Regions from separate parts of the Halomonas halophila genome, predicted to be linked through region 1. Evidence: predicted binding sites of a transcription regulator. Region 1 holds the regulator's gene; each other region holds the start of a gene.

The links. The regulator FNR, encoded in region 1, switches genes on or off when oxygen is low (the NO sensors DNR and NnrR bind a similar motif). The targets are predictions, from matches to a motif close to TTGATNTANATCAA.
Region 2: QWG60_RS12245 (Hsp20/alpha crystallin family protein) is a predicted target of FNR. The motif match lies at 4,513-4,526, and genes of this name have one in related genera.
Region 3: trhP (prephenate-dependent tRNA uridine(34) hydroxylase TrhP) is a predicted target of FNR. The motif match lies at 3,074-3,087, and genes of this name have one in related genera.

What each region holds. Positions count from the first base shown of each region.
Region 1 is NZ_CP129121.1:2,849,337-2,858,933, forward strand. Features, by position in the region: gene QWG60_RS13435 (heavy metal translocating P-type ATPase) at 1-1,470, shown strand, start outside; gene ccoS (cbb3-type cytochrome oxidase assembly protein CcoS) at 1,467-1,709, shown strand; gene QWG60_RS13445 (sulfite exporter TauE/SafE family protein) at 1,706-2,428, shown strand; gene QWG60_RS13450 (oxygen-independent coproporphyrinogen III oxidase) at 2,517-3,485, shown strand; gene fnr (fumarate/nitrate reduction transcriptional regulator Fnr) at 3,555-4,298, shown strand; gene ttcA (tRNA 2-thiocytidine(32) synthetase TtcA) at 4,602-5,513, opposite strand; gene QWG60_RS13465 (3'-5' exonuclease family protein) at 5,600-6,220, opposite strand; gene QWG60_RS13470 (putative nucleotidyltransferase substrate binding domain-containing protein) at 6,262-8,088, opposite strand; gene QWG60_RS13475 (DUF4212 domain-containing protein) at 8,698-8,958, shown strand; gene QWG60_RS13480 (sodium:solute symporter family protein) at 8,965-9,597, shown strand, end outside.
Region 2 is NZ_CP129121.1:2,593,671-2,603,267, reverse strand. Features, by position in the region: gene QWG60_RS12270 (thymidine phosphorylase family protein) at 1-1,358, shown strand, start outside; gene QWG60_RS12265 (ribose-phosphate diphosphokinase) at 1,378-2,295, shown strand; gene QWG60_RS12260 (cell division protein ZipA C-terminal FtsZ-binding domain-containing protein) at 2,536-3,162, shown strand; gene QWG60_RS12255 (YrhK family protein) at 3,192-3,476, shown strand; gene QWG60_RS12250 (zinc metalloprotease HtpX) at 3,494-4,432, opposite strand; gene QWG60_RS12245 (Hsp20/alpha crystallin family protein) at 4,715-5,221, shown strand; gene rloA3 (retropepsin-like aspartic peptidase RloA3) at 5,370-5,945, shown strand; gene QWG60_RS12235 (O-methyltransferase) at 5,983-6,609, shown strand; gene QWG60_RS12230 (thiol-disulfide oxidoreductase DCC family protein) at 6,641-7,006, shown strand; gene QWG60_RS12225 (LysR family transcriptional regulator) at 7,025-7,960, opposite strand; gene QWG60_RS12220 (DUF2798 domain-containing protein) at 8,093-8,377, shown strand; gene QWG60_RS12215 (NADPH-dependent FMN reductase) at 8,397-8,978, opposite strand; gene QWG60_RS12210 (tetratricopeptide repeat protein) at 9,034-9,597, opposite strand, start outside.
Region 3 is NZ_CP129121.1:1,673,770-1,683,366, reverse strand. Features, by position in the region: gene QWG60_RS07735 (asparaginase) at 1-698, shown strand, start outside; gene QWG60_RS07730 (DUF2789 domain-containing protein) at 807-1,043, shown strand; gene QWG60_RS07725 (SRPBCC family protein) at 1,134-1,544, opposite strand; gene trhP (prephenate-dependent tRNA uridine(34) hydroxylase TrhP) at 1,625-3,013, opposite strand; gene queC (7-cyano-7-deazaguanine synthase QueC) at 3,214-3,963, shown strand; gene queE (7-carboxy-7-deazaguanine synthase) at 3,956-4,597, shown strand; gene QWG60_RS07705 (6-carboxytetrahydropterin synthase) at 4,597-5,442, shown strand; gene QWG60_RS07700 (YkgJ family cysteine cluster protein) at 5,457-5,726, shown strand; gene QWG60_RS07695 (AAA family ATPase) at 5,859-9,597, opposite strand, start outside.

The DNA of each region.
Region 1 (9,597 bases):
CTCCTGCCCGCCAGCGAACTGGTCGCGGGCGACCGGGTGCTGGTCAGGCCCGGCCACGGCGTGCCCGCCGACGGCGTGATCGAACAGGGCGCCTCCAGCCTCGACGAATCGATGCTCACCGGCGAGGCGCTGCCGGTGGCGCGCGGCGTGGGCGATACCGTGACCGGCGGCAGCCACAACGTCGAAAGCCCGCTGACGGTGCGGGTGACCCATGCCGGACGGGATGCCCGAGCGGCGCGGCTGCTCGACCTCACCGACCGCGCCTTCGCCGAACGCCCGCCCATCGCGCGCCGGGCGGCCCGGCTGGCCCATCACTTCGTGATCCAGGTGCTGCTGATCGCCGCCGCCACCGGATGGGTCTGGTCATTCGTCGACCCCGAGCGGGCCTTCTGGGTGACCCTCTCGGTGCTGGTGGTCAGCTGCCCCTGCGCCCTGGCGCTGGCCACGCCCACCGCCCTGACCGCCGCCCACGGCAGGCTCTATCGCCGCGGCGTGCTGCTGACCCGTGCCGACGCTCTGGAGACCCTGCCGCGCCTCGACCGGATGATCTTCGACAAGACCGGCACCCTGACCCAAGGCGAGATGCGGCTGGAGCGCACCGTGCCGCTGGCGGAACACGACCCCGAGCGTCTCACCGCGCTGGCCGCGGCCCTGGAGGCCCATTCCGAGCATCCCATCGCCCGCGCCTTTCGCCCCCATCGCCGCGCCGGCATCAGTGCCCGCGACGTCACCGCCCGCCCCGGCCTGGGCCTCGCCGGCGAGATCGACGGCCGTCCCTGGCGGCTCGGCCGGCCCGACTTCGCGGCCCCGGACCGAGTGCCGACGAATCCGGACAGCGGTGCCGAGATCGGCCACTGGCTGCTGCTGGCCGAGGACGGCGAGCCACGGGCCTGGTTCGCCCTGGGCGACCAGCCTCGGGAAGATGCCGCCACCACCGTCGCCGCCCTGGCGGCGCGAGGCATCGCGGTGGAACTGCTGTCCGGCGACGCCGAGGGGCCCACCCGGGCGCTGGCCGAGCGACTGGGCATCGCCGAGTGGCGCGCCGGCGCGAGCCCCGAGGACAAGCTCGCTCGGCTGCGCGACTGCCAGGCCGAGGGCCAGCGGGTGGCCATGGTCGGCGACGGCATCAACGACATCCCGGTGCTGGCCGGCGCCGACATCGCCTTCGCCATGAACGCGGCCACCGACCTGGCCCGCACCCGGGCCGACGCCGTGCTGCTCGGCCCCCATCTCGGGCGGCTGGTCGAAGCGCTCGACGTCGGCCGCGCCACGCGGCGCATCATCCGCCAGAACCTGGGCTGGGCGCTGGCCTACAACCTGCTGGCCCTGCCCCCGGCGGCGCTGGGCTGGGTGCCCCCCTGGCTGGCGGCGCTGGGCATGTCGGCGAGTTCGCTGGTGGTGGTCGCCAATGCCCTGAGGCTGGCCCGCCAGCGGCGCGCCGAGAATACCCTCGCCCGGGAGGCATCATGAGCATTCTCTACCTGCTGATACCGCTGTCGCTGATCCTGCTCGGCCTGGCCGTCTGGGCCTTCTTCTGGGCCGTGCGCCACGACCAGTTCGAGGACCTGGAAGGCCCGGCGCATCGCATCCTGTTCGACGATGACGACCCGCCGCAAGGGCCAGGCCCAGCGCACGATGCGGGCGAGCCGAACGCCGCCCACGACCGTGACCGAACCCGGGACAAGGACAGCGACAAGGACGCCCGATGAACCCCACCGGACTCGACCTGCCACCGCTGGCCGCGGCCTTCGTCTTCGGCCTGCTCGGCGGCGCCCACTGCATCGGCATGTGCGGCGGCATCATGAGCGCCCTGAGTTTCGCCGTGCCGCCCAGCCTGCGCCATCCGGTCCGGCTCGGCGGCCTGCTGCTGGGCTACAACCTGGGGCGCATCGCCAGCTACGTGCTCGCGGGCGCCCTGGCCGCCGGGCTCGGCACCCTGGTCGGGCTGGCCCCCGGGGTGCGCCTGGCGCTGCAGGTGCTGGCCGCGACGATGCTGATCCTGATGGCGCTCTACATCGCCGACTGGTGGAAGGGGCTGTTGAGGCTGGAGGCCCTCGGCAAGCGCCTGTGGCGCCGCCTGGAGCCCCTCGGACGGCGACTGATGCCGGTCGTGACGGTGCCCCAGGCGATGGCCCTGGGCGCCGTCTGGGGCTGGCTGCCCTGCGGACTGGTCTACTCGATGCTGACCTGGAGCCTGGCCAGCGCCGATCCGCTGCGCGGCGCGGCGCTGATGGGCGCCTTCGGACTCGGCACCCTGCCGGCGCTGCTGGCCACCGGCCTGGCCGCGCGTCGGCTGGGCGGCCTGATCCGCCACCCGGCCACCCGCACCCTGGCGGCACTGACGATCATCGGCTTCGCCCTGTGGCAGCTGTGGGGGCTGTGGCCGGGCGCGATGCCCCACGAGGCCGGCCACGCCGGGCAGCACTGAACCGCTTTCGCCGTCGCGCTTGACCCAGCGCAACACCGCCCGCTTCCGCGACCGCTAGCCTGATGGCATGCACTCCCGGAATCCTGCCATGCCCGTCACCGCTCCTTCCGACTTCGGCGCCGACGACTACGCCGCGGCGCTGGCCGCCAGCAACGCCGACGCCCGTCCCCTGTCGCTGCATCTGCGCCTGCCGCTGCGCCACGATGGCGACGCGCGCGTCGATCACACCAAGGGCATGGACCCGTTCGAAGTCGACCTGGCCCGACTGGATCGCGAGATGGTGCTGGTGCGACGCTGCCTCGCCCCCGATCGACGGCTCGAGGCCCTGCACTGGGGCGGCAGCCTGCCCCCCTGGCTGAGCCTGTCGCGGATGAGCGGGCTGGTCGATCGGCTGGCCTCGCGCTTTCCCTTCGAATCGGGACATTGGCGCGACTTCACCGTCGAACTCGATCCCCGTGCCACGGATCTTCTCACCCTGCGCCATCTGGAGGCACTGGGCTTCAACCGCCTGAAGCTGGTCATGCGCCTGCCGAGGGCCGACCGCCCGGAAGCCCTGACGCGGCTGCAGTCACGCATCGAGCCGCTGCTCGACGAGAGCGTCCGCATGGGCTGGCACTCGCTGAACCTGGTGCTGATCGTGCCGCCGGCGACGCCCGAGCAGGAGGCCGCCGCGGCGCTCGCCACGCTGATGGCCATGACGCCGCCACGCCTCTCGCTGCGCCCGGACCCCGCCTGGCAGGAAGGCGAGTCGACGCTGCCGGCGACACTGCTGGCTCGGATCGAGGACCGCCTGGCCGGAAACGGCTATCGGTCGCTGGGAGGCGGGTTCTACGCCCGCCACGGCGCCGCGCTGGAGGACGCCCGGGCGCAGACGCGACGCGAGCAGGCCCGCGACCGGCTGGGGCTTGGCCCCGGTGCCATCTCGCGGCTGCCCGACGCCGTGGCCTGCAACGCCGGCTCGGCCGAGGACTATGCCGCGGCGCTGGATGAGGGGCGACTGGCCACCGCATCGGGGCACTGGTCGCGCTGCCGCCGTTCGGGCGCGGGACACGGCTAAGGGATGCTATGCCCGGGCGGGTGCTATCCGCCATAATGGGGAAGGCAAGCCCCGATCAAGGAGGACAGCATGCCCGATATCGCAGCCGGCAGGCGCCGCTCACTGCTGCACGAGACCCGCTGCCGGACCTGCAGCCTGAGTTCCCTGTGCCTGCCCCTGGCCCTCGAACTCGAGGACATCGATCAGTTCGATGCCATCATCCGCCGCCGTCCGCCGCTCAAGAAGGGCGAGTCGCTTTTCCGTCAGGGCAGCCCCTTCACCAGCGTCTATGCGGTTCGCTCCGGCAGCCTCAAGCAGATCACCAGCGAAGGCGGCGGCATGGATCAGCTGACCAACTTCTATCTGCCCAGCGAACTGGTGGGGCTGGACGGCATCGACGAGTCGACCTATCCCGGCTCGGTCATCGCGCTCGAGACCACCACCGTGTGCGAGATCCCCTTCGATCGCCTGGATGCCCTGTCGGAAAGCCTGCCGGAGCTGCGCGCCCAGCTCTACCGCAGCATGAGCAAGGAAATGCGCGACGACCGCCGCATGATGCGCCTGCTGTCGCGCAAGACCGCCGACCAGCGGCTGGCCACCTTCTTCGCCAGCCTCTCCGACCGCTTCCGGCGCCGCGGCTACTCCGCCTACAGCTTCCGGCTCTCCATGTCCCGGGCCGACATCGGCAACTACCTGGGGCTGGCCGTGGAAACCGTCAGCCGCATCCTGGGCCGCTTCCAGCAGCAGGGCCTGGTGGCCGTCTCCGGCCGCGAGGTGAACATCCTCGACCTGGACGCCCTGGCCGAGCTGGCCGAGGAAGAGGGCTGCCGCTGACAGCGCCAAGCGCCAAGCGCCAAGCGCCAAGCGCCAAGCGCCAAGCGCCAAGCGCCAAGCGCCAAGCGCCAAGCGCCAAGCGCCAAGCGCCAAGCGCCAAGCGCCAAGCGCCAAGCGCCAAGCGCCAAGCGCCAAGCGCCAAGCGCCAAGCGCCAAGCGCCAAGCGCGGCAGGATGATGTCATGGCCATTCCTGACGTCAACGAAGAAACCCACAGGACTCGACGTCCCGTGGGTTTCTCATTGGCTTCCTCGACATCTGCCGCCCGTTACTGAGCAGCCGGGCGCTTGCCGCTAGGCGCTACTCACTCGTTATGCAGATCGATGCGGTCGGCCTGCATCTTCGCCTGCTTGTCCTCCAGCCCGGCGAAGTCGAACAGCTCGCGGTCGGCCAGCTGCGAGGGGGCGACGTTGGTGACCGCCTTGAACATGCTTTCCAGACGGCCGGGATGCTTGGCCTCCCACTCGGCGAGCATCTCCTTGACCACCTGACGCTGCAGGTTCGGCTGCGAGCCGCACAGGTTGCAGGGGATGATCGGGAAGGCCATGCGCTCCGAGAACTCGGCAATGTCGGCCTCGCGGCAGTAGGCCAGCGGGCGGATGACGATGTTCTTGCCGTCGTCGGAGAGCAGCTTGGGCGGCATCGACTTGAGGCTGCCGCCGAAGAACATGTTGAGGAACAGCGTCTCGAGGATGTCCTCGCGATGATGACCGAGCGCGATCTTGGTGGCACCGATCTCCTCGGCATAGCCATAGAGGGAGCCGCGGCGCAGCCGCGAGCACAGCGCGCAGGTGGTCTTGCCTTCCGGGGTCTTCTCCTTGACCACCGAGTAGGTGTCGCGCTCGAGGATATGGTAATCGACGCCGAGCCCGTCCAGGTACTCGGGCAGCACATGCTCGGGGAAGCCGGGCTGCTTCTGGTCGAGGTTCACCACCACCAGCGAGAAGTTCACCGGCGCGTTGCGCTGCAGATTCCGCAGGATCTCCAGCATGGTGTAGCTGTCCTTGCCGCCGGACAGGCACACCATCACCTTGTCGCCCTCGCGGATCATGTCGAAGTCGATGATGGCGTTGCCGACCTGGCGCCGCAGACGCTTCTGCAGCTTGTTGAACTCGCGCTTGGCCTTGGCGTCGGGCGCCTCGGCGGACAGGGTCGACGGCTCGGCCGAAGCGGCCTCATCGGCGGGACGGGGATCGAAGGTCACGGCATCTTGCATGGTCGGGGCGCTGCCAGGGCAATCGGGGAAAGGGAAAGGGCGCCTATCCTACCACCCTGCCGCCAGGCTGGCGACGTGGCGCGCGTTCAGCCGCTGCGGCGCTCGAGCAGCGCGTCGCGGTCCAGCCGCAGGTGCATCAGGGCCGTGGTCACGGCGGTGCCCAGCACGCTGTGGCGCCCCATCAGCGGCACCTCGAGCTGCGCGGCGACCCGCTCGAAGGCCGGTGCCACCTCGAGCCGCGAATGATGATGGTAACGCTGGTAACGCTGGACCAGGTCGATGCCGGCATTGGGCAGGTCGAAGCCGAATCGGGCGCGCAGCGGGCGGTTCAGCAACGCCAGGTCGCGATCCAGCCGCCAGCCGACCAGCGGGCGATTGCCGACGAAGTCGAGCAGCCGCGCCAGGGCCTGGTCGAGCGTCACGCCGTCGTCGAGATCGATGCCGCGCAGGCCGTGACGCCGCAGCACCTCGGCGTCCACGCCTTCCGGGCGCGTCAGCCGCAGCTCCAGCGACTCGCTGGTCAGCACCCGATCGCCGCGCAGGCGCACCGCGGCGATCGCCAGCGGCTCGGCGCTGCGCACGTCGCCGCCGGTCGACTGCACGGCCAGCGCCACCAGCTCCTCCCCCGTATAGGGGCGGAACAGCCAGCCATACTGGCCATGGGCGTGGCGGTGGCGGTCGACCAGGCGGCGCAGGGTCTTGAGCATGTCGATGTCCTTGTCGTGTCGAGAGGCGGCGGCCGGCCACCTCAGGTGTATTCGAGGTGATAACGATGGGAAATCCGCTGCTTGAAGTCCTTGACGATGTGCAGCGCCTCGCGCAGCAGGTCACGCTCCAGCGACGACAGCGACTGGACCACGACCCGGTCTGGCTCGCCGCTCTCGTCGCCGCCGTCGCCCTCCAGCCGCGCCAGCTGCTGCTCGAGGCGCAGCTGGGTGAACAGCGACAGCGCCTCCCCCAGGTCTTCGGCGAAGCGCTCCTCGAGCCGCCCGTCGGCGGCCAGGGCATCGAGGCGATCCAGGGTGCCGGTGGCGAGGATGCCGCGCTCCAGCGCCATGACCCGCACGCCATGCACGATGGGAAAGATGCCGCCCTTCTTGATGTCGATGCCGTGCTGGGGCTTCTTCAGCGAGCCGAACAGGGTCAGCGGCGTGGAGAAGCGCATCACCGGCCGGGCGAAGTAGGAGAGCAGCAGCTCGTCACGGGAGGCCGCCTCGAACAGCGTCTCCCTCACCCGCTCGAGCAGTGCCGGATTGCCGGCCACCGCATGAGCGTCGAGCATGATCGCCAGCTTCATCAGGCTGTCGCCGTCGCGGGCCTCGACCCAGCGCGCGATGCGCGCCTTCCACTGGCGCTCGGTGCCCACCCAGTCCGGGTTGGAGACCATGATGTTGCCGGGGCAGCGCGGGTAGCCGAGCGAGACCAGGGTCTCGGTGAACTCGGCCATGCGCTCCATGCAGTCCGGCCACGCCAGGTCGTCGTCGAGGATCAGGCCGTTGTCCTGGTCGGTCTTGAGCATCTGCTCGCCGCGCCCCTCGCTGCCCATCACCATCAGGCAGCTGTCGCGCCTCAGGGACTCGGGCATCGAGAAGTCCCAGGCCTTGTGGATGATGCGACCGTTGAGCGCGGCCAGCAGCCCCATGGCGAAGCGCAGCTTCACGCCCTGGGCCATCAGCGCACCGGCGAGCTCGGCGGTACGGCGGCTGGCGGAGGCCAACTGCTTCAGGTCGCCGGCCTGCTCGACCTGCAGGCTGACCACGTGGCTGCGGCTGGAGAAGTAGCTGAGCACGTCGGTCAGCTCCACCACGCCCACCGGCGCCTCGTCCTCGACGATCACCACCCGCTCGATGCGCCGGCGGGTCATCAGCACCAGCACCTCGAACAGGTACTGATCGGGCCGGGCGGTGATCAGCTCCTCCCCGGCCAGCGACGACAGCGGTGTCTCCTGGCCGAGCCCCTCGAGCACCAGGGCGTCGAGCAGGTCGGTCTTGGTGACCATGCCCGGCCCGGCCTCGCCCTGCACCAGCAGGCTGTCGACCGCCTCGTCATGCAGCAGACGCACCGCCTCGGCGATGGTGGTCTCGCCGCCCAGGCAGCGCGGCGGGCGCATGCAGTCCTGGGCCCGCGCCAGCATGAAGCCGGCCATGGTCACCCCGCCGGCCGCGCGCTGCTCGGTCAGCAGCCGCGCCTTGTCGGCGAGACGCTGGCGGAAGAAGGCATCGAAGGCCGGATAGGCGTCGCACAGCTCGAGAAACAGCGCCCGGGGCAGCAGGTAGCACAGCGATTCCTGCTCGGCACGGAAGCGATAGCGACTCTGGCCATTGAGAATGCTGATGGCACCGAACAGATCGCCGCCGGTGTAGTGGCCGATGCGCTGGCGCTCGCCGGGCTGGGTGGTGTCCAGCTCGGCGACCTCGCCCTTGTGGATGAGGAAGACGTTCTCGCCGGGCTGCCCCGCCTCGAGGATGATCTCGTCGCAATCGAAGTAGGCCAGGTCGAGACCGCCGCGCACGCGCTCCCGCCCGGCCTCGTCGAGCAGGCTGAAGGGGGCGTGGGAGAGATCGACATCGACCATGGAAGCGGGTCCTCGTGCCGGGAATCGCCGCCCCGGATCGCGCACCGAACGGGGCATGGGCCACGCGCGAGACGAAGAACCGGGGACAGCAGGGCTCGGGTCCAGAGTAGCAACCCCCTCTCGCGACCAGAATCTAGACCATGGTGTTAGGTATTCCGCCGCAGGCCGACCCGACGAATCTCGGCTTTATACCAAAGTCATAGCCCACGACCGTGACCTCATGCGTCATGACGTTATGCCGAGATCGGATGCCGAGTCATCATTCGGACACGGGGATAGACGATCGTCCAACCTTTGCCGCCTCCTCTCGAGTCAAATCCTTCCAGAAGGTTCGTAATATATTGATTTACAACAAACTTACGATCACTAATTGAATCGTTTTACGCTCATGATACGAAAGTCTGCGATGTTTTTTCCGGCGTTGTTGACCAGCATTGACGATGATCATCGGGTGATGCCATCCCGCCGAGATGCGACCCCTCTTCGACGGTCACTTCATCATCCGGCACGCCGCCGCGGTCCGCTCGCCGGACACCGGGAAGGCCACGCGGCGACCCATGAATGCTGTGAGCAACTTCCCGACCCCAACAACAAGTGGAGAGCAATATCATGGCTGAAGAGACCCCCAATGCCGAGGCCTACTGGAAGGCCAACCTTAGATTGATTACCGGCTGTCTGGTCGTCTGGGCAGCCGTCTCCTATGGCGCGGCCATCCTGCTTCGACCGCTGCTGGCGGGCATTGCCGTGGGCGGCACCGACCTGGGCTTCTGGTTCGCCCAGCAGGGTTCCATCCTGACCTTCATCGGCCTGATCTTCTTCTATGCCTGGAAGATGAACCGGCTGGACAAGCAATTCGGGCTCGGGGAGTAACTCAGCATGAGTCAATTTGCCATCAACGTCCTGTTCGTCGGCGCCTCCTTCGCCCTCTACATCGGCATCGCCATCTGGGCCAAGGCCGGGTCGACCAAGGACTTCTACGTTGCCGGCGGCGGGGTGCATCCGATCACCAACGGCATGGCCATCGGCGCCGACTGGATGTCCGCAGCCTCCTTCATCTCCATGGCCGGCCTGATCGCCGCCGGCGGTTACGCCAACTCCACCTTCCTGATGGGCTGGACCGGCGGCTACGTGCTGCTGGCCATGCTGCTGGCCCCCTACCTGCGCAAGTTCGGCAAGTTCACGGTGCCGGAATTCATCGGTGATCGCTTCTACAGCAAGCAGGCGCGCATGGTCGCGGTGGTCTGCCTGATCGTGGCCTCGGTGACCTACGTCATCGGCCAGATGGCCGGCGCCGGCGTGGCCTTCTCGCGCTTCCTGGAAGTCGACGCCACCACCGGCCTGATCATCGCCGCCGTGGTGATCTTCTTCTACTCGGTGCTGGGCGGCATGAAGGGCATCACCTACACCCAGGTGGCCCAGTACATCGTGCTGATCATCGCCTACACCATCCCGGCGGTGTTCATCTCGCTGGAGCTGACCGGCAACCCGATCCCGGCGCTGGGCCTGTTC
Region 2 (9,597 bases), 260 kb from region 1:
TCGGCTGCGGCGAGCTCGGCCTCTCCGAGGATGCCTTCGCCTCGCTGGACGCGGCGGAGGGCTGCCCGGTCAGCATCCGCCAGGCCGAGCCGCCGGCCTCGATTCCCGCCATGCACCGCAAGCTCGCCGGCGAGCGCCTGACCCGCGACGACTTCCGCGGCATCATCCGCGACATCGCCGAACGGCGCTATTCCAAGATCGAGCTCACTGCCTTCGTGGTCGCCTGCGACCTGGGCGAGCTCGACCGCGAGGAAGTGTTCTATCTCAGCGACGCCATGAGCCGGGTGGGGCGGCGGCTGGACTGGCACGAGCAGCCGGTGGTCGACAAGCACTGCATCGGCGGCGTGCCCGGCAATCGCACCTCGATGCTGCTGGTGCCGATCGTCGCCGCCCATGGCCTGCTGTGCCCCAAGACCTCGTCCCGGGCGATCACCTCGCCCTCCGGCACCGCCGACACCATGGAGGTGCTGGCGCGGGTCGACATGCCCTTCGACGAGCTGGGTGAGTTGGTGCGTACTCACCGCGGTTGCCTGGCCTGGGGCGGCACCAGCGAGCTGTCGCCCGCGGATGACGTGCTGATCTCGGTGGAGCGACCGCTGTCGGTGGACTCGCCGGGCCAGATGGTGGCCTCGATCCTGTCCAAGAAGATCGCCGCCGGCTCGACCCATCTGCTGCTCGACCTGCCCATCGGACCCCACGCCAAGGTGCGCTCCATGCCCGAGGCCCATCGGCTGCGCAAGCTGTTCGAGTTCGTGGCCCGGCGCCTGGGCCTGACGCTGGACGTGGTGATCACCGATGGCAGCCAGCCGGTGGGGCGCGGCATCGGCCCCGCCCTGGAGGCTCGGGACGTGATGCGAGTGCTCACCAACCATTCCGAAGCGCCCATGGACCTGCGCCAGAAGGCGCTGCGCCTGGCCGGGCGGATGCTGGAGTTCGACCCCGACGTGCGCGGCGGCGACGGCTTCGGGTTGGCGCGCGACATCCTCGACGACGGCCGCGCGCTCGACAAGATGCGGGCCATCATCCAGGCCCAGGGCGCGCACGCCTTCGATCCCGAGCATCCGCCGCTGGCACCGCATACCCTGGAAGTGACCGCTCACACCGGCGGCGCCGTGACCGCCCTGGACAACCTGCAGCTGGCGCGCATCGCCCGGCTCGCCGGGGCGCCGCGGGCGATCGGGGCCGGCGTCGATCTGGCGGTGCGCATCGGCGACACGGTGAACACCGGCCAGCCGCTGTATCGCGTCTACGCCGCCTCGCCCAACGAGCTGACCTTCGCCCGCCAGGCCTGCGAGCGCGATCGCGGCGTCGCCATCGGCTCGCCCGAGGGCATCGTGCGGCTCAATGTGGAAGGGTAACGGGAGGGATGGCGAGCCCATGAGCATCATGCTGCTCTACGTCAACGACGAGGCCGGCCCGGCCCGGCGGCTGGCCGAGGCTGCCGGACTCGAGGCCCGGGCCGTGGCGGAGCACCGCTTTCCCGATCAGGAGCTGCGCCTGACGCTGCCCTTCGCCGGCACCGCCGCTTCCCCCGAGCCGATGCCGGAGACCCTGGTGATCTACCGCAGCCTCGACCGGCCCAACGACAAGCTGGTCGAGCTGCTGCTGATCGCCCGCCATGCCCGTCGTCAGGGCGTACGGCATCTGGTGCTGGTGGCGCCCTATCTGGCCTACATGCGCCAGGACATCGCCTTTCATCCCGGCGAGATCGTCAGCCAGGCGCTGGTCGGCGCCTTCCTGGCCGAGCTGTTCGACGCCGTGATCACCGTCGACCCGCATCTGCATCGTATCGACCGCCTCGACCAGGCGATCCCGCTCGAGCATGCCGTCGCACTGTCAGGCGCCGTCCGCCTCGGCGAGCTGATCGCCGCGCAGCGCGACGAGGCGCTGCTGATCGGCCCCGATGCCGAGTCGCGCCAGTGGGTGCAGCAGGCCGCCAGCGCCACGGGCTTCGCCTTCGGCGTCTGTCACAAGACCCGCCGCGGCGACCGCGAGGTGGTGATCGCGCTGCCCGATATCGCGCTGCGCGGCCGTCGAACGGTGCTGATGGACGACGTGGCCAGCACCGGCCACACCGTGGCCCGGGCCGCCGAGGCGCTGCTGGCCGCCGGCGCGGCGTCGGTGGACCTGGCGGTGACCCATGCGCTGTTCGCCGACGATGCCCTGGCGGTGATCGAGGCCGCCGGCGTGGGGGAGGTGTGGAGCACCGACTGCATCGTCCATGTCAGCAACGCCATTCCCATGGCGCCGCTGCTGGCGCCGGCGCTGGCGAACGTGCTGGGTTCTCTGTACTAGCTGGCGGCGCCCTTGATGAGCTGGCGGCGCCCCGACGAGAGGGCGGGACTCGATCAGCGTGCGGCGCAGGTGTCGGGGTGACGCCAACTTTTCCTGGCAAAGCAGTACGTTACGAAGCCTTGCTGACAAAGCCGAAAAATGCCGTGATTTCCGGGGGATGCTTCCGGCATGGAAGCATTGTGCCGAGGCCGTGGGCATGTTTCTTTCAGGGAAATGACGGTTCGATGGGGATAGAGGGCGATGGACATGATGAGCGGTGCCATGCTGATGGCCGTGGTGGCACTGGCCATGGGCGTCTCGGCCCTGGGGGTCTTCTGGTATCTGCGCCGAGACCGCGTCGAGACATCCGGCGAGCCGACGCCCGCGCCGGCGGCCAAGCCCGAGTCGCCGCCTGAACCCGCTTCGGCGTCCAGTGGCCCGACGCTCCCCGAGCCCGAGCAGGTGGCCGAGCGCTTTCGCGTCGCCAAGGGCGCTGAGGTGCGCCAGTGCCTGTTCGTGGTGCTCGACTGGCCGGGGCTCGATACCAATCGGCGTCTCCGGCGCAAGCTGGAGGAGGTCGGGGCGGCCTACGATCCGAAGCAGCGGGTCTACAACGTCCATCCGCCGCGCACCGGCTATCGCATGGTGATCGCCAACAGCACGCCGCCCGGCGCGCTGCCGCCGCTTCACGAGGACGGTGAGCATCCGGTGGTCGACGGCATCTCCATCCTGGTGCATTTTCGCAACAAGCGGCGGGTCGCCCACAGTCCCGATGCGCTGATCGACTTCACCCGCTCGGTGGCCGCGCTGGGCGGCAGGATCCTCGATGCCGAGCGTCAGGAAGTCGGCGACGAGGAGTTCGAACAGCTGCGACGCGCCGCTCCCTGAGACCTTCCCCATCGTCCAAGGAGATGCGCATGGCGCTATTCGATCGCGACCGGCGCGAGGAAAACCCGCGCACCCGCCGGCTCTACGCCCTCTGGGAGCTGATCTACACCTTCGTCGACTTCGGCGCCGCGGCTGCCTTCCTGGTTGGCTCGGTGCTGTTCCTCTACGAGAGCCAGCAGACGCTGGCGACCTGGTTCTTCATCGTCGGCTCGGCGCTGTTCGCCTTCAAGCCCACCATCCGCACCGTGCGCGACGTCAAGCTGGCGTCCATGGGTGACGTGGAAGACCTGGAGCGGGAAGGTCGCCGGGACTGAGCCGCCGGCGGCTTTCCTCAGCGCCAGCGGTGCCCGCTGCGACGTCGGGTTGGGATCGGGCGCCGAAGCGGCATGACCTCGTCGGTATCGCCGAACGGGGCATGTGGCGCGTCGTCGATCTCGGCCAGCCGGTGGATGCGTGCCGCGGTGGACGGATGAGTGCGCAGCCAGGCGATCTCCAGCGGCGGGCGACGCCCGAACAGGCTTGCCAGCCAGCCGCTGCGCTGACGCTCCAGCACCACCAGCGCCGAGGCGAGACCCGCCGGATCGCCGGTGAGCGCCACGGCCTCCATGTCGGCGGTGTATTCGCGATTGCGCGACAGCGCCAGTGATAGCAGCACGCTGAGCGTCGGCGCCACGGCGATCGTCAGCAGGGTGAGCCAGGGCAGGGAGCCCTCGCCGGACAGCATCATCGGCAGGCTGATCAGGATCGCCAGCTGCACGGCCGTGGTCAGCCACAGCGTCATGCGGGTCATGGCCGTGGCGATCGACATCACCCGGGTGTCGCCGCGCCGCAGATGGCTCACTTCATGGGCCAGCACCCCGCCCAGCTCCCGCCGCGTCAACAAGCGCAGCAGGCCGTCGGTGACCGCGATGCCGCCGTCGTGGGGGCCGCCCACGGCGAAGGCGTTGATCTCCGCCGAGGGCGCATAGTAGAGCTGCGGCGCGATCGTCAGGCCGGCGCCGGCGTAGAGATGCCGGAGCAGCGCATGCACCTCCGGCGCCCGGGACGGCGGCAGCCGCTCGGCGCCGGCCCGAGCCAGGATCATCCGGGCCGGCATCCAGCTCATCATCACGGCCGTCACGATCACCGCCGAGAGGCTCATCAGCACGCCGCCCGGTCCCGCCAGCAGGTAGCCGGGCAGGGACAGCGTCAGCGTCAGGCCGCCCAGGATCAGCACCGTCTGCAGTCCGTTGAACAGGCGATGCCGGCCGAGTTCGTGTTCCAGCACCATGCCGCGTCTCCCGTCGTTGGCCCTTTCCCCTAAGGCTAGCCGCCACGCCCGCGGTTGCGGGACAGGAACCGACACAAACGTTGATCGGCGTCATCGTGGTGAGTGATCGCTCGCCTACGCTTGATGATGCGACCGGCAAGCGCGGTCGTCTCCCTGCCGGCGAGGACGGCGGGCGATGGATCGAGCGCATGGAGGGATCGAGGGCAGCTGAGGGATCGAGGATGGCTGCCAAGGCCTCGCCGCGCATTCTTCTGCGTATCGACGGTATCGAGGTGCCACATCATGGCCGACAAGACATTTCAACAAGCCGCTTCCTCCCGCACGGCCACCGGGGCCGATGAGCCGGAAGCCCGGGTCCCCGAGTCGCGTCCCGCCAGCCCGTTCCGCGAGCTGGATCGCCTGTTCGATGGCCTGCTGGCGCGGGACTGGATGCATCCGCTGCGCTGGGATCGTCTGGAGCCGCGGATGCCGCGGGTCGATATCCTCGACAAGGACGCCGAGGTGGTGGTGCGCGCCGAGGTTCCCGGGTTCGCTCGCGAGGATCTCGACGTCTCGGTGACCGACCGCACGGTCACCATCAAGGGCGAGAGCCGCAAGGAGAGCGGCACGAAGGAGGAGGGTGAGTACTATCGCTGCGAGATCTCCCGCGGCAGCGTGCTGCGCACCGTGGAACTGCCCTGCGACATCGACGCCGACAAGGCCGGGGCGAGCTTCCGCGACGGGGTGCTGGAGCTGACCCTGCCCAAGGTCAAGGAGGCGCATCGCCGCCGGCTCGACATCTCATCATGACGGCGGCGCCCGCCGGTGCCTCTCGGGCCGGCGGGCGCGATGCCATGGCCCGGCGGAACCCTGGACGCCGAGGACGTGTCAGATGACACTCGATGCTGCCCGGCCTGCGCCGGCACCGTCCTCAACCGTATGATTCGAAGGAGAGAACATGCACAAGTCCCTGTCGCGAGCCCTGATGCCCCTGCTGGGGGCCGGCCTGCTGTCCGGCACCGCCCTGGCCAGTGATGCCGAAGCGCCGGAAGTCTACGGCTGGGTGGAGAAGACCCTGATCGACCCGAGCTGGGGCGTGGAAGTGAAGGCGAAGCTCGACAGCGGCGCCCTGACGTCCTCCATGCAGGCGGAGAATATCGAGGAGTTCGAGCGCGACGGCGAGGACTGGGTGCGCTTCGAGGTCGAGGTCGAGGACGAGGAGAGCGGCGAGATCGTCAGCCACGAATTCGAGCGCCAGCTTTATCGCGACCTCACCGTGGTTGGCGCCGGCGGCCGGGATCACCGTCCGGTGGTGCTGATGACCATCTGCATGGGCGACGAACGCTTCGAGGAGCAGTTCAGCCTCGAGGACCGCAGCGACATGAACTATCCGGTGCTGCTGGGACGCCGCACCATCCAGAGCCTCGGCCATCTCGACGTCACCGAGACCTTCCTGCAGTCGCCGAGCTGCGATGACGACTCGACGCTGCATCGTCATGCCGACAAGGAATACGAGGACAAGATCGGCGTCTGAGGGCCGCCAGCCGCGAGCACGACGATCACGAGACGACATGCCAGAGGATATGGCCATGGAACACGCCACGCCCTTCGGGGCCCTGCTGGCCGAGCTGGAGAGTCTCGGCGAGCACCACGACCGGAGCGTCACGACGCCGGACGAGCGACTGCGCAACATCACCCGCGATACCGGCGAGTTCCTCGCCGTGCTGGTCCGGGCGACCGGGGCGCGGCGTATCCTCGAGATCGGTACCTCCAACGGCTACTCCACCCTGTGGCTGGCCGAGGCGGCCCGGGCGCTCGGCGGCCGGGTCACCACGGTGGAGTGGGCCGCCGGACGCTGGAGCATGGCCGGCGAACACTTCGCCCGGGCCGGGCTGGCGGACGTGATCGAATCGCTGCATGCCGAGGCCGGCCGGGTGCTCGACCGCGAGGCCCCGGCCTCGCGGGACCTGGTGTTCCTCGATGCCGACCGCGAGCGCTACGTCGACTGGTGGCCCGTGGTGCGCGAGACCCTGGCGCCGGGCGGGCTGCTGGTGGTGGACAACGCCACCTCCCACGCCGACGAGCTGGCGCCGTTCATCGATCTGGTGGAGGCGGACGATGACTTCACCACCAGCCTGGTGCCGGTGGGCAAGGGCGAGTTCCTGGCGACCCGGACCCCGGCGTCCGCGACCGCCTGACCCACCGCGCGCGTCTCACGATGAGGTTGCCATGCCAGAGGAACCGACGCTAAGGGTCTACTACGATGCGGTCTGCCCGAAATGTCGCCGCGATCGGCGCCGCTACGAGCGAATGGCCGGCGAGGCGTCGGCAGTGGAATGGGTCGACGTCACCGCCAACCAGGCGCGCCTGCGCGAACGCGGCATCGATCCGAATGATGCCCTGCATTCCCTTCACGTCGAGGACGAGCACGGCCGGCTGTGTGACGGTCTCGACGCCTACCTCCTGCTGATGCGCCGGGTGCCGCGGCTGCGCCCGCTGGCGTGGCTGATCGGCCTGCCGCTGATCAATCCGGCGCTCGCCGTGGCCTATCGCCACGGGGTGCGCCGCCGCCTGCGCCGTCAGGGGCGGCGGTGAGCCGCCGCCGGGCGCCCGTCAGCGCGGTCGCCAGGCCGCCGGCAGATGCTCGACCAGATAGTCCATGAAGGCGTAGACCTTGGGCGTCAGCGCCAGCCGGTCGTCGACGCACAGATAGATATCCATCGGCTCCGACACCGCGCGGGTGTCGCTGCCGTCCCCTTCCTCCACGTCCACGAACAGCGGCACCAGGCGCCCCGCCGCGATGTGCGGGGCGGCGATGAAGTCCGCCAGCCGTGTGATGCCGCCGCCGGCCAGTGCCATGCTCGCCAGCACGTCGATATCGTCGCTGATCAGGGCGGCCCGGAAGTCCGCCTCGAAGCGTATCCCGTCACGAATGAAGCCCCAGCTCAGGAAGCGGCCGTCGGTGGGAAAGCGAAACACCAGGCAATCGTGGTCGCGCAGCGCCTCTGGGCTCTGCGGATGTCCGGCGCGGGCCAGGTACTCCGGCGAGGCGCAGAACAGGAAGGGGATGGAGGCGATGCGCCGCGCCACCAGTCCCTCCTCGAGCTGTGGCGTGAAGCGAATGCTGACGTCCACGTCCTCGTGGATGTGGTCCACGCGGCGGTCGGTGGTGAGCAGCTCCGGGGCCAGATGTGGATAGCGGGCGTTGAAGCCTGGCATCAGCGGTGCCAGCACGTGGCGGCCGAAGGCGGCGGTGGAGGTGATCCGCAGCCGCCCGCGCGGCTCGGCCTGCAGCGTGGAGACGGCACCGTGGGCGCGCTCCAGATCGCGGGCCACGTGTCGCACGTGCTGGTAGTAGAGCTCCCCGCTGTCGGTCAGCGACATGCGGCGGGTGGTGCGGGCCAGCAGCCGAGTGCCCACCGTGGCCTCGAGCCGCGCGATGGCCTGGCTGGCCGCGGCCGGGCTGATGCCGAGGCGCCGGGCACCACCGGCAATGCTGCCGGCCTCGACGGCCTTCACGAAGCTCTCGATGGCGCGCAGGGTATCCATTGGGTATATCTCGTAATGCAGGTATTGATTCGTCAATAAAGCTTTATAGTGAACCAAGGCCGGGGCGTCTACTGATGCCCCCTGTCCTTCCCTAGGCTGAAGGCGTTCGATTCACCGACAGAGGACAGCACCATGCCTTCACGCCCTACGCAGGACGCCGCCGGCGCGACACGCCGCCGTGGCGTGCCGACCCGCTTCGCGCCCGTGGTCTTCGCCTTCTACATGTCCGCGCTGATGACGCTGCTGATGAGCCTGGTGATCACCGCGGTGAACGGCGGCGTCGACGCCGGCTATCCCGCGGCGGTGGCTCAGGCCTACGTGCGGGCCGTGCCGGTGGCCTTCATCGGCGTGCTGAGCGTGCGGCCGCTGGTGGTGCGGCTGGTGGCCTGGACCCTGGCTGATGACGGCGCCCGCTGAGGGCGCCGCATCGCCGAGATCAGCCGTGCAGGCGCTCCAGATCCTCGACCAGCCGGCGGCAGATGCCGTCGAGGCTCTTGCGCTGGCCTTCCTGGACCAGCCGTCCCTCTTCGTCGAAGGCATCGCCGGCACCGGCCACGGCGAGCTGGTCCGGCAGTACCGTGACGCCGATGTTGCCGAGCAGCTGGCGGATCAATGCCAGGCCGCGCAGTCCGCCGAGCCCGCCCGGTGAGGCGGCCACCACGGCCGCCAGCCGACCCTGGAACAGCGCCAGGCCGCTGTCGCCCTGATGGGGGCGGGTCAGCCAGTCGATGGTGTTCTTGAGCAGCGGCGTGATGAAGCCGTTGTATTCCGGCGAGGCGATCAGCAGGCCCTGGTGCTCGGCGAGCTGCTCGCGCAGGGCCAGCGCCGACTCGGGCAGGCCGCTGGTCTCTTCCAGGTCACCGTCGTAGAGCGGCATCGGGTAGTCGGCCAGGTCGATGAGGGTCGGCCGGCCGCCGTGGGCCTCGATGCGTTCGGCGGCCAGCTTGGCCAGGCGCTTGTTGAACGAGCCCCGGCGGGCGCTGCCGGCGAAGACCAGGATGCGGGGGGACTGACTCATGGAAGACTCCTTCTGTGGGCATGTCTCAAGATAGGCGGCGTCGCCGGCCGCCTCGTCAACGGGCGCGCAGCTGACGTTCGAGCTGCTGCAGGCGCGGGTCGTTCGGGTGCTGGCGACGCAGCCGCTCCAGGGCCGACAGCGCCTGGGGAATCCGCCCCGCCGCGGCGTTCAGGTAGACGGCGGCGTAGAGCAGGTCCGGCGAGTCCGGTGCCAGTCGCAGGCCCTGTTCCAGCGCCGCCAGGGCCTGAGGCTTGTGGCCCAGGCGGTCGAGGATCAGGGCGCGGTTGTAGTGGGTTCGCACGTGCCCGGGGCGCCACTCGACGGCCTTCGACAGCCACTCCAGGGCCTCGTCGAACTGCTGCGTCTCCGCCAGCGACAGGGCCAGCAGGTAGGCCAGGTGGCCGCGGTCGGTGCGGGGCATGTCGTCCAGGGCCAGCCCGTCCTCCAGCAGCCGGCGTGATGCCGCCGTGTCGCCGCCGCGCGAGTGGAGCGTGACCAGGTTGACCCGAGCCGGCAGGAAGTAGGGATCCATCGCCAGGGCCGCGCGGTACTGGTCGATGGCGTCGTCGCGCTCTCCGCTGCGCTCGAGCAGCACCGCCAGGCTCAGGCGGTTGCCCGG
Region 3 (9,597 bases), 1.2 Mb from region 1:
TCACCGGCGCCATGCAGCCGCTGGAAGCGCCCGGCAGCGATGCGCTGACCAACGTCGAGGCGGCGCTGCGCTTCGCCGCCGATCCGCGGCTGCAGGAGGTGGCGATCTGCTTCGCCGGCCGCCTGCTGCGCGGCGCACGCAGCCGCAAGTGGCAGGCTCGCGAGGCCGACGCCTTCGTCAGCCCCAACCACCCGCCGCTCGGCGAATGGGTCGACGACGACGCCGTGCTCTACCCCGGCCGCGGCCTGGAGCGTGCCCAGCGCGGCGCGCCACGCTTCGAACTGCCCGACTATGCGCCGCTGGCCGCCGGCGCGGTGCCGCGCATCGTGCTGTGGCCGGGACTCGCCGCCTGGCAGCTCGAGGCCTGGCTGCTGGACGATCGCGTCAAGGGCGCGCTGTTGGAGGTCTGGGGCGGCGGCAACGTGCCCGACGATCCGCGCCTGGCCGGCGTACTGGCCCAGGCCGTCGGCGAGGGCAAGCTGCTCGCCGCCATCAGCCAGTGCCCCCACGGGGCGGTGGCCATCGGCCACTACGCCGCCGGTCAGGCGCTGTCCGATGCCGGCGTGCTGTCCGGCGACGACATGACGCCGGAAGCCGCCGTGGCCAAGCTGGTCCACCTGCTGGCCCAGCCGCTCCCCGATGAGGAACGGCGCCGGCGCTTCCTGACCCCGCTGGTCGGCGAGCGTGCCGCCCCCTGAGGCGGAACGGGGGACCGAGCGTTGAAGACGCCTCGACCGCACCATCGCCATGACGGGGCCCGAACGGCTAGAGTGGAGACACACGTCCGCCCGCACAGGTGCCCTGCCATGGAACATCCCGATCATCCGTTCAGCGAACTCTTCGAACAGCTCGGCCTGGCCTCGGAGCCGGCGGCCATCCAGCGCTTCATCGAGCGCCACTCGCCGCTGCCCGAGAACGTGGAACTGCCCGACGCGCCTTGCTGGAACGAAGGCCAGGCGGAGTTCCTGCGCGAGGCGCTCGAAGCCGACGCCGACTGGGCCGAGGTGGTCGACCATCTCAATGCCTTGCTGCGCAAGGGCTGACCAGGCAGCGCCGGAAAGTGCCTGGAACAAAGCAAAGCCACCAAACGAGAACGCCGCCCGGATGGGCGGCGTTCTCGCTTTCGGATCACGCTATAGTCTGGCCGCGACGCGGTCGAGAATCTGCTGGCTGACGCGATTGACCAACGGTGTCACCGCGCGCTTGACCGCCTTTTCGACCAGCCGGTTATGAATCTCGTACTCCAGGGTCAGCGCCACCTCGGTGCCTTCGGGCACCGGCGTCAGCCGATAGCGGCCTCGGTTCCACACCCCGCTGAGCGATTCCCAGGCCAGCACCTCGGGCGGCTGATGCTCGGTGATCGCCACCTCGAAGGTCCAGTCCATGCGCACCGCGTGCACGTGCCAGCGATAGCGCCCCTCGCCCAGCGGCTCGATGCGCTCGATCAGGTCCGAATAGTCGACGAAGTCCTCGACCCGCTCGAGCAGGGCGAAGACACGCTCGGGCGGCGCCTCGAGAATGGTGCGATGTTCGATGGTGGCCATGCCGGTTCCTTGTGCTGGGGGCCTGTGCTGCCGTGTCAGCTTCACCGAAGGTCCCGGGTGGTGTCCAGCCCGGCACGGCCTCAGGCGAGGTCGCGCATCAGCAGGGCGAACTCGATGCGTTCCGGCGCGATGGCCTCGCCCGGCACCGGGATGCGCACCACGTGGCCCGATCCCGGGGCCACGCCCACCGCTTCGCCGCGCTTGTTCTCGATGCGTTCGAGGGCGAAGCGACGGTTGCCGCCGGGCAGCATCAGCTCCATGCCGTCACCGACCTCGAAGCGGTTCTTGACGTCGATATCCAGCACCCCGCGAGCGGGATCGTAGCCCAGCACCTCGCCGACGTACTGCTGGTGCACGCCCACCGAGTGGCCGAGCTCGTAGTTCTGATACTCGTCGTGGACGTGGCGGCGATAGAAGCCTTCGGTGTAGCCGCGGTTGGCCAGGTTCTCGAGCTCGTCCATCAGGCGCATGTCGAAGGGCCGACCGGCCATGGCGTCGTCGATGGCGCGGCGATAGACCTGGGCCGTGCGCGCCACGTAGTAGGGCGACTTGGTGCGTCCCTCGATCTTCAGCGAGGTCACGCCCATCTCGGCGAGCCGCGGGACGTGCTGGACGGCGCGCAGGTCCTTGGAGTTCATGATGTAGGTGCCGTGCTCGTCCTCGTACATCGGCATCGGCTCGCCCGGCCGCGAGCGGTCCTCGATCAGCGCCGACAGCGTGTCCTGGCCCTCCCTGCCACCGGCGGAGGCGATCATGCCGCCGTCCTGCCTCCTGTCTTGACCCGGTGTCCAGATGCCGCTGGCGTCGTGGGCGGCATTGGCCGGCACCAGGTCGCCGGTCTCGTCCTCGGCGGCCGTCACGGTGTGATACTTCCAGCGGCAGGCGTTGGTGCAGGTGCCCTGGTTCGGGTCGCGGCGGTTGAAGTACCCGGAGAGCAGGCAGCGCCCGGAGTAGGCGATGCACAGCGCGCCGTGCACGAAGGTCTCGATCTCGAGGTCGGGGCACTCGGCGCGGATCTGGCCGATCTCCTGCAGCGACAGCTCGCGGGACAGGATGATGCGGCGGATGCCCTGCCGCTGCCAGAACGTCGCCGCCGCATAGTTGACGACGTTGGACTGCACCGACAGGTGGATCACCTGATCGGGCCAGCGCTCGCGAATCATCATGGTCAGCCCGGGATCCGACATGATCAGGGCGTCGGGACCGGCCTCGATCACCGGCTCCATGTCGCGCAGGTAGGTCCTGAGCTTGCTGTTGTGCGGCGCGGTGTTGGAGGCCACATAGAACGCCTTGCCCCGCTCGTGGGCATAGGCGATGCCCTCGTGCAGGTTGTCGACCCTGAAATCGTTGTTGCGCACGCGCAGCGAGTAGCGCGGCTGCCCGGCATAAACCGCATCGGCGCCGTAGGCGAAGGCGTAGCGCATGTTCTTGACGGTGCCGGCGGGCGACAGCAGTTCGGGGGCTTCCATGAGGCTCACATCACCGGTGGCAAAGGGGCGAAGTCTAGCAACGTCGCCTGTCCACGCTGAATGACATGTATCAGCGTCCTTGGCGCCTGTCCCGTTGGTCAAGTACACTGTGCGCCCCTGCCGGACCGGACCCCGGCCAAGGTCCCGCCGCGCCCGTGACGCGCGCCGGGCAGACAAATTCTCCGCCCCACAGGTATCCCATGTCAGAATCCGCCGCACCGGCCACCGTGGTGATCTACTCCGGTGGCATGGACTCCTTTACCGTGCTGCATCGCGCCCTGCGCGAAGGCCGCGAGGTCCACGCCCTGTCCTTCGACTACGGCCAGCGTCATGCCCGCGAGCTCGCGGTCGCCCGCGAGGTCTGCCGCGAGCTGGGCGTGCCCCACCAGGTGGTCGACATCACCGCCATCCATGGCCTGATCGACGCCTCGGCGCTCACCGACTCCAGCCAGGAGCTGCCCGACGCCGACTACGCCGAGGCCAACCTCAAGGCCACCGTGGTCCCCAACCGCAACATGATCCTGCTGTCGCTGGCGATCGCCAAGGCGGTCAACATCGGCGCCGATCGGGTCGACTACGGCGCCCATGGCGGCGATCACGTGCTCTACCCGGACTGCCGCCCCGAGTTCGTCGAGGCCATGAACGACGTCGCCGGCATCGCCAACTTCGAGCCGGTGACCCTGCACGCGCCCTACCTGCGCGCCGGCAAGGACGAGATCCTCGCCGAGGGCCTGGCCATGGGGCTCGACTACGCCAGGACCTGGACCTGCTACCGTGGTGAAGCCCTGGCCTGCGGCCGCTGCGGCAGCTGCCGCGAACGGCTTTCGGCCTTCGCCGCCAACGGCGCCGTCGACCCCATCGCTTATGACACCACCGGCGACGAGGCCGACGTCTCTTCACAGCGGCCTGATGCCGCCGCCGACGCCGCCGAAGGGTCCGACCATGTATAGCGTCAAGGAAGCCTTCTACTCGCTGCAGGGCGAAGGCGGCCAGGCCGGACGCGCCAGCGTGTTCTGCCGCTTCAGCGGCTGCAACCTGTGGTCCGGGCGCGAGGCCGATCGCGCCGCCGCGGCCTGCCGCTTCTGCGATACCGACATCCGCGGCACCGACGGCCAGCACGGCGGACGCTTCCATGATGCCGAGGCCCTGGTCGATCACCTGACCGCGCTGTGGCCGGATGCCCCGGGCACCGCCACGCCCCAGGTGATCTTCACCGGCGGCGAGCCGCTGCTGCAGCTCGACGAGCCCCTGATCGCCGCCATGCACGAGCGCGGCTTCGACGTCGCCGTGGAGACCAACGGCACCCTGCCGGCCCCGCCGGGCATCGACTGGCTGTGCGTCAGCCCCAAGGGCGAGAGCGTGCTGGCCCAGACCTCCGGCGACGAGCTCAAGCTGGTCTATCCGCAGAGCGACGCCCCGCCCGAGCGCTTCACCGACCTGGACTTCCATCATTTCTTCCTTCAGCCGATGGACACCGCGGCGGTCGGCGGCGGTGACGTCACGGCCGAGACCGTGGCCTACTGCCTGAGCCATCCGCAGTGGCGGCTCTCACTGCAGACCCACAAGATCACGGGGATCGACTGATGACGCTGTTCGTCAACCGCCTCACCCATCTCGACGCCTCCCTGTGGTGCCCCGAACGCGGGCTGATCGGCGCCAGCTGGCGGGTCGACGCCGAACTCGACGGCGAGCTCGGCGAGGACGGCATGCTGTTCGACTTCGGCGAGGTCAAGCCGTGGATCAAGTCGCGCATCGACCAGGGCCCCGATCACACCCTGCTGGTGCCCACCGAGGCGCCCGGCATCAGCGTCCATGAGTGCGCCGAGGGCCTGTGCGTGCGCGCCGAGTCGCCCTACCCGTTCGAGGTCCGCGGCCCGCGCCAGGCTTTCGCCCTGCTGCCCTGGCCGGCCATCACCGCCGAGCGCCTGGCCGAGCACCTGTCGGCCTCGCTCAGCCGCCAGCCGCCGGCCCGGGTCGAGGCGATCCGCCTGACGCTGACCGACGAGGCCATCGACGGCGCCGCCTACACCTACAGCCACGGCCTCAAGCGCCACGCCGGCAACTGCCAGCGCATCGCCCACGGCCACCGCTCGCGGCTGCACGTGTGGCAGGACGGCGAACGGTGCCCGGCGCTCGAGACCGAGTGGGCCGAACGCCTCGCGGATCGCTACCTGGTGGACGAGGCCGACGTGGTCGAGGGCCTGGATGCCGCCTTCACCGGCCGGCTGACCACCCGCTACACGGCCGAGCAGGGGCGTTTCGCCCTGACCCTGCCGCGGGAGCGCTGCATCCCGATGCCGACGCCGACCACGGTGGAACATATCGCCGCCTGGCTGGCCGGCGAGATCGCCCGCGAGACCGGCCGCGCCACCCGCGTGCAGGCCTTCGAGGGCATCGACAAGGGGGCGCTGGCGGAGGCCGAGGCGTGAGCTCGCGCCCGGCCATGAGCGAAGAACAGGACGCCGGCGGCTGCCGCCCCGGCTGCGGCGCCTGCTGCATCGCGCCGTCGATCAGCTCGCCGATCCCCGGCATGCCGGACGGCAAGCCCGCCGGGGTGCGCTGCGCCCAGCTCGACGACGACAACCTGTGCCGGCTGTTCGGCCGGCCCGAGCGGCCAGCGGTCTGCGCCCGCTTCGTTTACGACCGCGAACTGTGCGGCGACCACCGCGATCAGGCGCTGGCGCGGATCGCCGCGCTGGAAGTCGCCACCTGAGCCTCGACGCCTCGCGCTTCCAAAGGCTCTCTCACACGACCTCCCGCACGACACAAAACGCCCGGCGACGCTCGTCTCTCGAGCCTCGCCGGGCGTTTTGCTTCTTCCATGGCACCTCAGGCGTGTGCGCCGTCAGTCCTCCAGGTCGGCGGTATGCGGCAGCCGCTTGTCGAGCAGGGTCCGCCAGCGCACCAGCACCGGGGCATCGCTGTGACTGACCTCGCCCAGCAGGCCCCGGAAGGCCATGCGCGCGTCCTCATCCTCCGGATCGACCATCGTCAGCCAGGCTTCCAGGGCGCACAGCTGCTGGTGCAGGTTGCCGTCGCCGCGTGCCTGCTCGAGCGCCTGCTCGATCAGACCGCGCACTTCCTCGGCGGGATGCCCCAGGCGGTGGCGCACCTTCGCCAGGTGCACCGCCAGTTCGGCGACGAACAGCGTGGTCCGCTCACGGGCAATCAGCAGGCACTGGTCGAGATAGTCCTCGGCCCGGGCCAGCTCGCCCAGCGACGTACAGGCGTCCACCCACCACAGCGAGGGCCGCTGGTAGGGATCGCGACCGGTGACCTCGACGAACTCCTCCTGGGCCGCCTCGATGCGCTTGAGTCCTTCGCGATCGCCGGACAGCGCCCGCTGCCAGCCCAGCACCTGCCGCGCCGAGACCTGCCACAGCTGCAGGTCCGGCGTGCCGGTGATCTCGTAGGCGCGCTCGGCGCGCTGGGACGCCAGATGCTCGTGTCCCACCTGGCGATAGAGCGCCGCGGCATACATCAGGGCCATGGCCAGGCTGCCCGGGTGATTGATGCGCTCGGCCAGGCGGATCGCCGACTCCACCTGCTGCTGGGCGCGATGATAGTCGCCGCGCAGGCACAACGCCCAGCTCTGGAAGCAGGTCGCCGCCACCTGGGGGTGATCGGAGAACGGCAGCCACTCGATCATCATCGGCGAATTGAGCGGGTCGATCTCCTCGAGATGCTCGTAGGCCTGCTGGATGCGGCCGGCCCAGTACTCGCAGCTGGCCCGGGCGAAATCGGCCAGGCGCCGGTAGCGCGGGTCCTCGAGCCGCGCGGCCAGGTCCGCCAACCGCGAGGCCAGCAGGAAGGCATCGGCGTGGGCGTTGCGCTGGCTGCAGCCGACCCACAGGCCCCACTTGACCAGAAACACCTGCTCCAGGTCCTCGCTGTCCTCCGGCACCTCATCGGTACAGGTCAGCAGCTCTCGGGCACGCACGAAGCTCTCGTGGGCGGTGGGTGAGCCGTGCCCTTCCAGAGCGAAGGCGGCCTGGCCACGCACCGTGTGCAGGCTGACCTCGCGTTCTTCCTGGCCTTCCACGTGACGCAGGCTGGCCAGCCCGAAGTCGGCCATGCGCAGCGCGGTGCGGTTGGCGCTGACCTTGAGCGCCTCGCGGGCGGCAAGCTCGAAGTAGCGCGCCCCGCGGGCATGGTGGCCGCTGCGCCGCAGATGGACGGCGAAATCGCCCGGGTGGCGGCTGATCCACACCGGAAAGCGCTCCTCGATCAGCGACACGACCTGGCGATGCAGCGCCACACGCACGTCCCGCGGGCAGGACAGGTAAGCCGCTTCCTGCAGCAGCTGATGGGTGAACTGATACTCGCGCCCCTCTTCCGTCTCGTCGACCGGCTCGACGATCTCCAGGCGGATCATCTGCTCCAGCGCCGCATTCAGCTGCGGCATCTCCCGGTCGCTGCACTCGGCGAGGAAATCGAGCCGGAAGCGGCGGCCGAGCACGGCCGCCACGTGGGCGACCTCGCGGTCGGCGTCGAGCTGGTCGATGCGGCTGGCCAGCAGCCCCAGCAGGCCCCGCGGCAGCTCGTCGAGGTCGACCTGGCGCCCCTCGCGACGATCCAGGTCGACGCGGCGGCAGATCTCCTGCAGGTACAGCGGCACGCCGTCGCAGCGCTCGACGATCTGGCTGCGCAGGCGCGGGCTGAGCTGCAGCCGATAGCGCCGGGCCAGCTGGGTGAGCAGCCGGGACGACTGCATGGGGTCGAGCCGCCCGAGGGTGATCTGCTGATCCCAGTCGAGCGAGGTCGGCAGCGCTTCGCGGCCGTGGTGGCTGGCCACCATCAGGAAAGGACAGTTGATCGGCAGGCGCGCCTGGAGGCCGGCCAGCACCTTGAAGGAGGGCTCGTCGAGCCATTGCAGGTCGTCGACCATCAGCACCAGGGTGCGCGACTCGGTGAGACGTTCGATCAGGCGCTGCAGCACCCCGACCACCAGCTCCACGGCCTCGCCGTTCTGGGTGAGCATGGCCACCTCGCGGGGCTCGCAGACGCCGAGCGCTTCCTCCAGCAGCAGCCGCGACTCGTCGCCGAGGTCTTCCGGCATCAGCGACGCCAGTCGCTCGGCATCGACGTCATCGCCGAAGTGCCAGTGCAGCAGCTGCCGAGCCACGCCATAGGGCTCCTGGATCGACAGCCGGGTGGTGGGCTGCCAGCAGATCGCCGCCTCGCGGCTCTGTTCGAGATGGCGGAAGCCGACCAGCAGCGCCGACTTGCCGAGCCCCGAAGGGCCCCGGACCAGCACGCTCTGGCGCAGCCCGATGCCGGCCCGGGCCAGGGCATCGCGCAGCGTGCGCAGCGCCCCCTCGCGACCGATCAGGCTCGGCGGCAGCGCCTCGCGCCCGCCTTCATTCGCCCCGAGGACCAGCGCCCGCAGCCACACACGGCCGTCGCTGGCCACCAACCGCGAGGAAAGCCGCGGCTGAAGGTCGAGCGCCGGCGGCATGTGCTGGCTGGCCTGCTGGGAAATCACCAGCTCGCTGCCCTGGGAGGCGGCCATCAGTTCCAGCGCGCCCTGGGTCACCTCGCCCAGCGGGTCGACCAGGTGGCGCTCCGGCAGGTAGACCACCTGGCCGCTGTTGAGGCCGGCGGCGAGGCAGATGCCCGGCGGCTCGCCCTCCCCGCTCCAGTGACGGACGCACTCGTCTGAGAGCGAGCGCTGGCAGTGTTCGTAGAGCGCCACCAGCTCGGCGAGCTGGTGGGCCGGACCGTGGGTGCCGAAGCAGGCGAGCCCGATGCCGCCGGCGGCACCGGGCAGCCAGAAGCCGCCCAGGTGATGGCACTGCTGCTCGAGCCAGCGCATCAGCTCGATCTGCAGGGTCAGGCAGGCCCGGGTCTCACCGCGGGTGGAAAGATCCGCGTCCAGCTCCAGGCGAATCGCCATCACCGACAGCTGACGCATCTCGATCTCGTCGTCGCGCAGCGGCGCGCTGTCCGCGGCCAGGGTACGCGAGAAGCCGACGCCGGGGGCGTTGGCCTCGTCGGGGACGCCATCCGACCAGTAGCGCGCCAGCTGAAGGAAGGCGGGGTCCGGCTGCTGGCCGGTCAGCGCCAGCAGCTGAAGGTAGGCGTTGTACTGCTCGTGGGCGGCGGCCAGCTGGCCCTGCTCGGCGAGCTGGCGCACCAGCCGCTCGTGAAAGGGCCCGTAGCCGGAGAAACGGCTGACCAGGGTTTCCAGCAGCGAATCGGGCAGCGGCTCGGACTGTTCCAGCACCGCCTCGGCGTAGCGGATCACGCGCTGACGCCACTCGTTGCGGACCTGGACCAGCCAGCGCTGGAACTCGGCGCAGGCGGCGAGCTGCAGCTCCTCCACCAGGTCACCCTGGTAGCACTCCAGGATGTCTTCCAGGGTCGCCACCTCGGCGGGTGCCTCGAGCATCGACTGGAGCTCGTGGAGGTCGAACCGCCATGCCTCGGGCAGCTCGAAGGCGATGGTCTGGCGGGATACCGACAGCACCTCCTCGGCCTGCTCACCGAGCGACTGACGCAGGCAGTGCAAGGCATGCCGCAGGTTGGTCCGCCCCGAGGAGAGGCCCTGGTCGGGCCACAGCAGTTCGGCGAGGGTCGCGCGG